Regions from separate parts of the Micromonospora sp. NPDC007271 genome, predicted to be linked through region 2. Evidence: riboswitches for the same ligand, from Rfam matches in the RefSeq annotation. Region 2 holds a riboswitch; each other region holds the start of a gene.
The links. A riboswitch is a leader RNA that binds a small molecule or an ion and turns the genes downstream of it on or off. The one in region 2 is predicted to bind cobalamin.
Positions count from the first base shown of each region.

Region 1 (3,268 bases), on a different contig from region 2:
TCCCGTCGACGCAGCAGGACCACGAACGCGGGCACACCGAGCAGGGCGGTCAGCACGCCCACCGGCAGCTCACGGGGTTCGAACAGGGTCCTGGCGGCGGTGTCCACCCAGATCAGGAAGATCGCTCCGGCAAGGACGACGACCGGCAGCAGCCGCCGGTGATCGGGGCCGGTGAACCGCCGTGCGGCGTGCGGCAGCATCAGCCCCACGAAACCGATCGCGCCGCTGATCGCGACCAGCACGGCGGTCAGCAGCGCCGTGGTGACCAGCAGCAGCCACCGGACAAGCCCGATGTCGACGCCGAGGGCGGCGGCGGCCTCCTCGCCGAACGCGAACGCGTTGAGCGCCCGGGCAAACCAGAGGATCACGGCGAACACCGCCGCGAACGCCGGCATCGCCCACCCGAGTGCGGCCCAGTCGGCGCGGGCGAGCGAGCCGGACAGCCAGAAGGTGATGCTGTGGGTCGCGTGCGGATCGGCCGCCCAGATGATCACGAACGAGGTCAGCGCGGCGCACAGCTGCGCGATGGCGACGCCGGCCAGCACCACCCGGGTCGGCCGCAGGACCGCCCGTCGGCCGGCGGCAGCGACCACGACGGCGAACGCGGCGAGCGCCCCCGCGAATGCGCCCCCGGTGAGCGCCGCAGTGCCCGCACCGAGGCCGAGGACCAGAACGGCGACGGCGCCCAGCGACGCCCCGGAGGAGACGCCCAGCAGGTACGGGTCGGCGAGCGGGTTGCGGGTGACGGTCTGCATGACCGCCCCGGAGGCGGCGAGCCCGGCGCCGACCACCGCGGCGCCCAGCACCCTCGGCAGCCGCAGCTCCCACACGATGTGGTCGCGCAGCAGCGGCACGTCGGCGCTCGTCAGGCCGAGATGGTCGGTGATGACGAGCCACACGGTGCCCAGGGACAGGTCCGCCGGCCCCACGGTCACGGCCGCAGTCACCGACAGCAACAGGCAACCCGCGAGCACGACCACCACGGTCACCATGCGCACCGCCCGGACCGGCCGCGCCGGGGTCTGCGCCGGCTGGGCGGTAGCGGTGGTCAGTTGCCCACCCCGCCGACACCCCGGGCCAGGGCCTCCACGGCGAGCACGTTCCGCACGCCCGCGGAGGTGGAGGAGAAGTCCAGGACGACGTACCGCTTGTCCTTCACGGCGGGCAGGTCTTTGAGCGTCGCGTGCTTTTCGAGGAACGCCTGCTTGGCGGCGGCGGGATCCCAGCTCGCGTCGATGAGCACGATGACGTTCGGGTTACGCTCGACGACGGTCTCCCAGCTGGTGTCGGCCCAACTGCCGTTCAGGTCGGCGAAGATGTTGGTGACCCCGGCCGCGGACATGATCATGGCCGGGCTGCCGCAGCAGGCGCCGGCACTGGGCGCGTCGGTGCCGGCGTCCCACCACAGCACACGCGTGCCCTTCGCGCCCGCTGACACTTTCGCGATGCGCTCCTGCTGGTCGGCGATCAGCGTCTCGGCCCGCTCCCCTACGCCGAAGATCCCGGCGATGTCACGGATCTCGGCGAACACGTCATCCATCGTCAGCTTCGCCGGTCGCGTGTCTTTCGGGCAGCCGGCGGCGGAGATGTACGTGGCCACGCCCAGCTTCTGCCACTCGGCGCGGTCGCCGACCCCCTCGTCGCTGAACGCACTTGCGAAGGAGGCGTAGACAAAATCCGGCGCGGTGTCGAGCAGCTTCTCCTTCGACGGGTACTCCTTGGCCAGTACCGGCACCTTCGCGTACGCGGCGGTGTACTCGGGCAGCACCTGGTCGTCGAGGTAGGCGGTGCTGGCCATCCGGTCCTGCAACCCGAGCGCCAGCATGATCTCGGTGGCAGACTGGTTCAGCGTCACCGCCCGCGCCGGGGGCTTTGTGATCGTGACCGGTGTGCCGCAGTTGGTGAGTGCGACCGGCCCGGCCGCGGCGGGCGCCGTGGTGGCCGGCTTGTTGTCGCCGGTCGCGGCGCAGCCGCTGATCAGGGCGAGCAGGACGGACAGCGGCGCAGCAACGCGCCAGGACACCGGGGACCGCATGGCGGGACCACCTTCCAGCACCTCGTGGACGGGTCGTGCAGGTGCCGTGGCCGGTCTCCTGGCTGACGGGTGGTGCGCCGGCGGCCGGCCTTCCCAGGCATTGCGCCCAGTGACCTTTTCGGTGGCCTCCAGCATCCCGATCACAGTGGCGAGGGCCGCACCGGTCTCACACCGGCTTCCCGAACACCACGGCCAGGACACCCTAACCAAACCACACGGTGTCGTCACCGTGGCCTAGGTCATGGTCGGAGACCGCGTTGGTTCACCGTGTTCGCTCGCGTGAAGTGTCGTCGATCAGCCACGCACGACGCGCTCCAACGGCTCAGCGAAGTCGCTCGACCGGTGACCGGTCTGCTGTACTCGCTGCTGAACCGGCCCCGCAGCTACTCTCACTCCAACACACCGGTGTCGCGACGATCGGTTGAATCCGAAACTACACATCGTTCCGCGGTTCAGAACGCTTACAGGACAACGCGATCCTGCCCTCCATGGGCTCCGTCGGCGACTCGTTCGACAACGCACCCATGGAAAACCTCTGGTCTACGCTGAAGATCGAACTCGTCTACCGCACGAGCTGGCGCAACCGCGACGAGGCCGAAAACACGATCTTCGCCTGCATCGACGGCTGGTACAACACCCGCCGCGTCCAGACGGAACTCGGGTACCTCAGCCCCGACGAGTACGAGGCCGCCTCGCGCACCCGTCAACACGACCCAGCCGAGCCAACTATCGCCACCCCTGCTCCAGCCGGCAGCAGGTAACCACCGCTCCATCAAAGCGGGGGAACTTAACCCGCCCGACCAAGCTCAGCCAGCCCTTCACCCGCTGGTCCATCCGCAAACTGCTCGCCTACCTGCGCAAGGTGCACGGTCGGGTGATCCGCATCGGCCGCGAGGCCCTGCGCTAACCCCGGACCCAGTGGCGCCCGCAGGAGCGCGCGCACAACCGACAGATGCGTCACAAGTGCGCGTTTTACGCGTTCGGGTCCCAGTCTGCGAGCTGCTCCATCGGCTCGGTGTCGCCGGTGGTCTCCAGGCCGTCGAGCGGGACGCGCTCGTAGAAGTAGAGGACCAGTTCGCTCGCTGCGCCTCGCATCGTCATGTCGCCCGGCTCCGCGTCGGCGGCGAGGTCGTCGCAGCGGACGCCGTCGGCGTTGAGGGTCAGGCGCCAGGAGCGGCCCTCGGTCGTGTGCAGGTCGATGGTCGCCGGCTTGAACGGCCAGGGGACGGTCGT
Region 1 covers NZ_JBEYER010000063.1:1,403-4,670, reverse strand. Annotated here, with positions in the region: gene ABZ570_RS21875 (iron chelate uptake ABC transporter family permease subunit) at 1-992, opposite strand, end outside; gene ABZ570_RS21870 (ABC transporter substrate-binding protein) at 1,049-2,035, opposite strand; cobalamin riboswitch at 2,066-2,241, opposite strand; gene ABZ570_RS21865 (IS3 family transposase) at 2,524-2,796, shown strand; gene ABZ570_RS21860 (maleylpyruvate isomerase N-terminal domain-containing protein) at 3,008-3,268, opposite strand, start outside.
Region 1: another riboswitch for cobalamin. It lies ahead of ABZ570_RS21870 (ABC transporter substrate-binding protein); the one in region 2 lies ahead of ABZ570_RS28370 (acyl-CoA thioesterase).

Region 2 (3,268 bases):
TCAAGCGGCACCTCGGGGCCGGCATCCAGCTGCGCGTCCAGCGGGCGATCCGCGATCAGTTCGCCGGTTCGCTGCCGATCGGCAGCGCCGTGTGTGTGGCGTCCGGGGCGACCAACCCGAAGTTCCTCATCTCGACGCCGACCATGGAGCAGTCGGCGGAGAACGTCAGCGAGACGTTGAACGTCGCGCTGGCGTGCGCCGCCGCGTTCCAGGCCATCCACGCGCAGAACGAGAAGGACCCGGGAAGCATCTCGTCGGTGGCCCTGGTCGGGATGGGCGCGGCGACCGGCCGGGTGCCCGCGCGAGTGTGCGCCAACCTGATGTGGACCGGCTACACGCTCTTCAACGACCACTACTTCCGGGACTACGACGACCTGCGGGAGACCATCTGCGCCCAGCTCGACGACCTCGACGCCCGCCCGGAGCAGGAGCGGGTGCGGGTGACGCCGCCCACGCCCGGCGTCCGTCGCTGAGGTCGCCCAGCGGGCGGCGACCGGGGCGGCGGGGGCGTCGGCCAGCAAGTCCACCCCAGGCAGCGCGGTTGGCCTGGAGTGAGAGCGCCCGCCCCCGTCACCCCGGCAGCGTCACCCGGCGGCCAGGCGAAGCCCCAGGGCGACGAAGGCGACCGCGCAGACCCGGTTGATCCGGCGCGACCAACGACCGTCGGCCAGGCGTCCGGCGAGCCGCCCGGCACCGGCGCCGAGGGCGACGTCGACGGTGAGCTGCACCGCGACGAACAGTCCGCCGAGCAGCACCAGTTGCGCGGTGACGTCGCCGGCCGCCGGCTCGACGAACTGCGGCAGGAACGCCACACTGAACAGGATCATCTTCGGGTTGAGCAGGTTGGTCACCAGCCCGCGCAGGAACGCCCGGCCGGCCCGGCCATCCTGCTCCGCCGCGACGGCGCCGGGCCCGCCGGTACCGCGCAGCGTCCGTATCCCGAGCACGATGAGGTACGCCGCGCCGGCCCATCTGATCGCGGTGAACAGCACCGGGGAGGCGGTGACCAGCGCAGCCAGGCCGCACACCACCGCAGCGACGTGCACCGCCTCGCCGGCGGCGACCCCCAGTGCGGCCACGACTCCCGCCCTGGCGCCGTACCGGACGGCGTTGGCGAGGACGAACATCATGTCCGGACCGGGGGTGATCATCAGCACCACGATCGCGGCGAGGTAGCCGGCGAGCGCCGGCACGGGCAGACCGAACACGAGTCAGCCCTCCCCGACGCCGTCGAGCAGGGCACGCCGCAGGGCCAGCCGGTGCTTCCGGCGGATCTCCGCCTCGCGGTAGCGGCGCCGGTCGCCGTCCGTCTGCGGAAGCAGCGGTGGCACCGGTCGCGGCTGGCCCGAATCGTCGACGGCCACCATGACCAGGTGGGCGGTCGCCACGTCGGTGGGTGGCACCGCCCGGTCCCACCGGTCGGCGGTCACCCTGACCGCCACCTCCATCGAACTGCGGCCGGCCCAGGTGATGCGGGCGTCCACGTGGACCACGTCGCCGACCCGCACCGCCCGGAGGAAGGCGGTCTCGTCGATGGCCGCGGTGACCGCCGGTCCGTCGGAATGGCGGGCGGCGACCACACCGGCGACGGAGTCGATGAGGTTGAGGATCCGGCCGCCGTGCACCGTGCCCATCAGGTTGGTGTGGTGCTGGTCCATGATCTGCGACAGGGTCAGGTGAGAGGCCGACGGTGGCCGGCCGGCGATCGTGATGGTGTCAGGCACCGTGGTCTGTCCGTCCTCGGAAAGCGGACCGCCGGCTCGGGGCACGCACGTCGAGGCCACACCGGACCGTCGTCCGGCGGGTCACCCGCCCGACCCACCCGCGAGGTCGACGGCAGCGCGCACACCTCGTGCGCGCAGCGCGGGCAGGTCTTCGGACTCGTGGGCGCGACCGGGGGACCGGTCTTCTACTGGCCGTCGCTTCCCGGGCCACGCGTGGCCCAGTGCTGATGACGGCGGTCGTTCCCACTCACCGCTGCGGGGCAGTCCCGGACTCGCACCGGGTTCCCTCTTACGACACCCGGCCGTCACGACCGGGCGAACCAGCGCCGCCGGAAAGCATATCCGCCGCCGGTCACCGGCCCGGGCGTCCGCGGGTCGGCTGTGAGGAAGCTCGCCCGCCGCCCGGGGCGGTGTCGCACCGCCCCGGGCACGGTCGCTCAGAAGTCGTCGTCGAAGGCGACGGTGCCGGTCACCCCGACCTGGTACGCGGACACCCGGCGCTCGAAGAAGTTCGACAGCTCCTGCACGTCCTGCAACTCCATGAAGGCGAGCGGGTTGGCCGACCCGTAGTGGGCGTCGAGGCCGAGCTGGACCAGGCGGCGGTCGGCGACATGCTGGAGGTACTCGCGCATGTCGGCCATGGGCAGCCCGGGCACCCCCTGGCCGAGCAGGTCCTCGGCGAACTGCACCTCGCACTCGACGGCCTCGGTGAGCATCTGCCGGACCTGGTCTGCGAGGTCGTCGTCGAACAGGTCCGGCTCCTCGGCGCGGACGGTGTCGACGACGTCGAAGGCGAACGCCATGTGCATCGACTCGTCGCGGAACACCCAGTTGGTGCCGGAGGCGAGGCCGTGCAGGAGGCCACGCGAGCGGAGGAAGTAGACGTAGGCGAACGCGCCGTAGAAGAACAGCCCCTCGATGCAGGCGGCGAAACAGATCAGGTTGAGCAGGAAGGCCCGCCGGTCCTGCCTGCTCCGCAACTCGCGTACGTGGTGGATGGAGTCGATCCAGCGGAAGCAGAACTCGGCCTTACGCCGGATCGACGGGATGTTCTCGATGGCGGCGAAGGCGACCGACCGTTCGGCCTCGTCGGGCACGTACGTGTCGAGGAGGTTGAGGTAGAACTGGACGTGCACCGCCTCCTCGAACAGTTGGCGGGACAGGTAGAGCCGGCCCTCCGGGCTGTTGACGTGCTGGTAGAGGTTGAGCACGAGATTGTTGGCGACGATGGTGTCGCCGGTGGCGAAGAACGCCACGAGCCGGCTGACCAGGTGCCGCTCGGCCGGGGTGAGGCGGTCGAGGTCGGCCAGGTCGGCGTGCAGGTCGACCTCCTCGACCGTCCAGGTGTTGCGGATCGCGTCGCGGTAGCGGTCGAAGAAGTGCGGGTAGCGCATCGGGCGGAGGGTGAGGTCCATCCCGGGGTCGAGCAGCATGGGTGCGGTCTCCGTGGTGAGGTCGGTCGGGGCGGTCACTGGCAGGCCTCGCAGGCCTCGGGGTTCTCCAGCGAGCAGGCGAGCGCCTCCTCGTCGGCCACCGGCGTGACG
Region 2 covers NZ_JBEYER010000107.1:4,884-8,151, forward strand. Annotated here, with positions in the region: gene ABZ570_RS28360 (macro domain-containing protein) at 1-473, shown strand, start outside; gene ABZ570_RS28365 (LysE family translocator) at 585-1,208, opposite strand; gene ABZ570_RS28370 (acyl-CoA thioesterase) at 1,212-1,724, opposite strand; cobalamin riboswitch at 1,849-2,064, opposite strand; gene ABZ570_RS28375 (ribonucleotide-diphosphate reductase subunit beta) at 2,162-3,157, opposite strand; gene ABZ570_RS28380 (ribonucleoside-diphosphate reductase subunit alpha) at 3,193-3,268, opposite strand, start outside.

Region 3 (3,268 bases), on a different contig from region 2:
CGCCACTCCCAGCAGGTACGGGTCGGCCAGCGGGTTCCGGAAGACGCCCTGGTAGCAGCCGCCGGCCAGGGCGAGCAGTCCGCCGACGAGCAGGCCGAGCACGACCCGGGGCAGCCGCAGCTCGGTGACGATGGCGATCTCGCGCTCGGTGAGCCCGCTCTCCAGGTGCACTCCCGGCAGCAGGTTGAGCAGCTCGGCGGCGACGCTGCCGGGCGGCAGGCTGACCGGACCGAGGGACACCCCGGCGACCAGCGCGACCAGCACCGCGCCGAGGCCGGCCAGCAGCCAGCGCTTGCGCAGCCCGGCCGGCCGGACCGCGGCGCCCGGCCGGGCCGTACGCGCGTCGGCGGGCCGGGACGTGTCGAGCGTCCCGGCCGTGCCGACGGATTCCGCTGGTCGCACGCTCACCGGCAGGTCACGCCGGGACCTTGGCGGTGGCGTCGACGATGACCCGCAGCAGGTCGACCACGCGCGGGCCCCAGCGCGAGGCGATGTCGTCGTCGAGGGCGACGATCTGGTTGTTCTTCACCGCGGTGATGCCGGCCCAGCCGCTGCGGGCCTTGACCGTCTCCGGCGTCTGCTGGCAGCACTTGGTGTCGGACAGGAAGACGAAGTCCGGGTTCGCCTTGACGATGACCTCCTGGGAGAGCTGCGGGTAGCCGAACTTCTTGCCGTCGGCGTCGGACGGGTCGGCGATGTTCGCCAGCCCGGCGAGGGCGTAGATCGAGCCGATGAAGGTCTTGCTGGTCGCGGTGTACAGCTCCGGGCCCAGCTCGTGGAAGTAGGTGAGCTTCTGCGCGCGCTGCGGCAGCTTGCCGGTGAGCGCGGCGATCTCGTCCTTCATCTTCTTGGTGAGGTCGGCCGCCTCGCCCGGGTGGCCGGTCAGCGCGCCCAGGTCGGTGATCTGCTGGTACGTGTCGTCGAGCGTGGCCGCGGCCGGGGCGAGCAGCACCGGGATCTTCAGCGTGGTGAGCTGGTCGACGATCTTGTTGGTGTCGTTGGAGAGCACCACCAGGTCGGGGCTCTTGCCGGCGATCGCCTCGGCGTTCGGCTGGAAGCCGGAGAGGTCGCTCTTCGGCGCCTCCGGCGGGTAGTTCGACTGGTCGTCGACGGCGGTGACCTGCTTGCCGGCGCCGATCGCGAAGAGCACCTCGGTCGCGGTCGGCGACAGCGAGACGATCTTCTCCGGGCGCTTCTCCAGGGTCAGCTTGCCGACGGTGACCGGGAAGGCGGCGGCCGAGCTGCTGCCGGCGGCGGGGGTGTCGGTCGAGGTCTTCTCGGCGCAGCCGCCGAGCAGGAGAGCGCCGGCCGCGAGGGCGGCGACGAAGAGCCGGGGGGTACGTCTGGACATCGGTCCTCCTGTCGGTCGAGGAGCGTGGTGCTTCGCCGACAGGGAGCGCCTGGGCGTACCCGTCCGCGAGGCGCCCTTCCTCGAGAGCGCGAGTCGCGACCGTGCCGCAGGCGACCTGGCTCGTCCCCGTGGGATACGGGGCATCACAGTTGCGGGACAGCGCCGGTTTCGCACCGGATTCGCTGCGGATTGGTCGGTGCCACCGTAGCGCACGACCAGCGGAGATCATCCGGACGGGCGGGGGTGGGTGGGGCCCCGCGGGGGTGGACCGGGGCCCCACCCACGGATTCACGACGGTGCGGTCAGCAGTAGGTGCTCTGCTTGCCGATCGCCCGGTACGGGCAGTCGGCGTACTCGGAGAGCAGCAGGACCGCCTCCTTGTTGCGGGCGGTCTGCGTCGGGATCACCTCGTCCGGCGGGTAGAAGCCGCCGCCGGAGGCCGACCCCGGGTACATCTCGAAGGTGTACGCCCAGATGCGGTGGTTGCCCCACATCCAGTCGATGCTGGTGCCGTCGGCGATGTAGAGGTCGCTGGACTGCTCGGGGGTGTAGCCGTTGCTGGCCGCCATCTGCCGACCGATGGCGGCGAAGGTGTTGTACTGGTCGGCGGTCATCCCGCTGGGGGTGTTCGCGGTGGTGTACCCGAACGGCCAGAGCACCAGCTGGGAATAGGTGTGGAAGTCGATGTTCGCCTTGATCTGCTGCACCCCGCCGACCACCCGGCTGTTGACGAAGTTGCGCAGCGCCTGCGTCTCGGGCGCCGAGAACGCGGACGGCCCGCGGTAGGTCTCCGAGGAGGTGGAGCCGGACGAGCCGCCGCAGCAGCCCCACTGGTACGACCAGTTCCGGTTCAGGTCGGTGCCGACGTACGACGAGCCGCTGTTGGGCTGCCGGTTCTTCCGCCAGGACCGGTACGAGCCGGTGGCGATGTCGTACTCGCTGCCGTCCGGGTTGATCGTGGGGACGATCCAGATCTCCCGCGAGTTGACGATGTTGGTGATCCGGGAGTCGGTGCCGTAGTTGTCGGTGAAGAGGTTGAGCAGGTAGATCGCCATCTCGACGGTCAGGTGCTCGCGGGCGTGCTGCTGGGCGTTGAAGAGGATCTCCGGCTCGTTCTCGTCCGTGCCGACGTTGTCGGAGATCTTCACCGCCATCAGGTCCCGGCCCTCGTACGACCGGCCGATGCTGAGCTTGCGGGCGATGGCGGGATGGTCGGCGACCACCTTGTTCACCACCGCGGTCAACTCCGCGTAGTCGTGGTAGTTGGAGTCGGCGGACGGGAAGCCGTACGTGCCGATGTCGCCGGCCGGGGCCACGTCCTCCTCCAGCCGGAAGCCGAGCCGGCTGATCGCGGCGGCCTCCGCCCTGGTGGCGGTGACGTACAGGACGCCGTGTTCGGAGTAGTCGATCGCCGCGCCGGTGCGGGCGACCGCGTTCCGGTCGGCGAGCGTACGCGGACCGAGGACACGGTAGGCGACGGCGGCCGGCTCGGCGGACCGGTCCGGGGCCGGCCGCGCGGCGGCCGGCCCGGTGATGGCGGTGACGAGGGTCAGGCCGACGGCGGCGACGAGCGCCAACCGGCGGCGGAGCGGGGACGTGCGGAAGGCCATGGACAACCTCCTCGGGGTACGGAAGATCCGCTGTCCGCACACTTCACCAGAGTCACCTGGTCATATCAACATCCATCACTGACTGCTGCCATCCCGACCGGATCCTCCCGCCGGCAAAGATTTTCCCCCGACATACCTCTGGCGAAAGTTCCCGCCACGGGCGACAGTGAACGGCAACGATGCCGTTCTCCTGTGGGAGCTGCCATGATCACGAAACCCCTGCGCGCGGTCGCCCTCGCCGGCGTGACCGCGCTCGCCCTCCTCGGCACCACCGCGCCCGCACTCGCGGACAACAACCTTCCGACCG
Region 3 covers NZ_JBEYER010000038.1:28,605-31,872, forward strand. Annotated here, with positions in the region: gene ABZ570_RS15960 (iron ABC transporter permease) at 1-300, opposite strand, end outside; gene ABZ570_RS15965 (ABC transporter substrate-binding protein) at 416-1,351, opposite strand; cobalamin riboswitch at 1,439-1,583, opposite strand; partial or broken gene ABZ570_RS15970 (M14 family metallopeptidase) at 1,669-2,961, opposite strand; gene ABZ570_RS15975 (peptidase C39 family protein) at 3,166-3,268, shown strand, end outside.
Region 3: another riboswitch for cobalamin. It lies ahead of ABZ570_RS15965 (ABC transporter substrate-binding protein); the one in region 2 lies ahead of ABZ570_RS28370 (acyl-CoA thioesterase).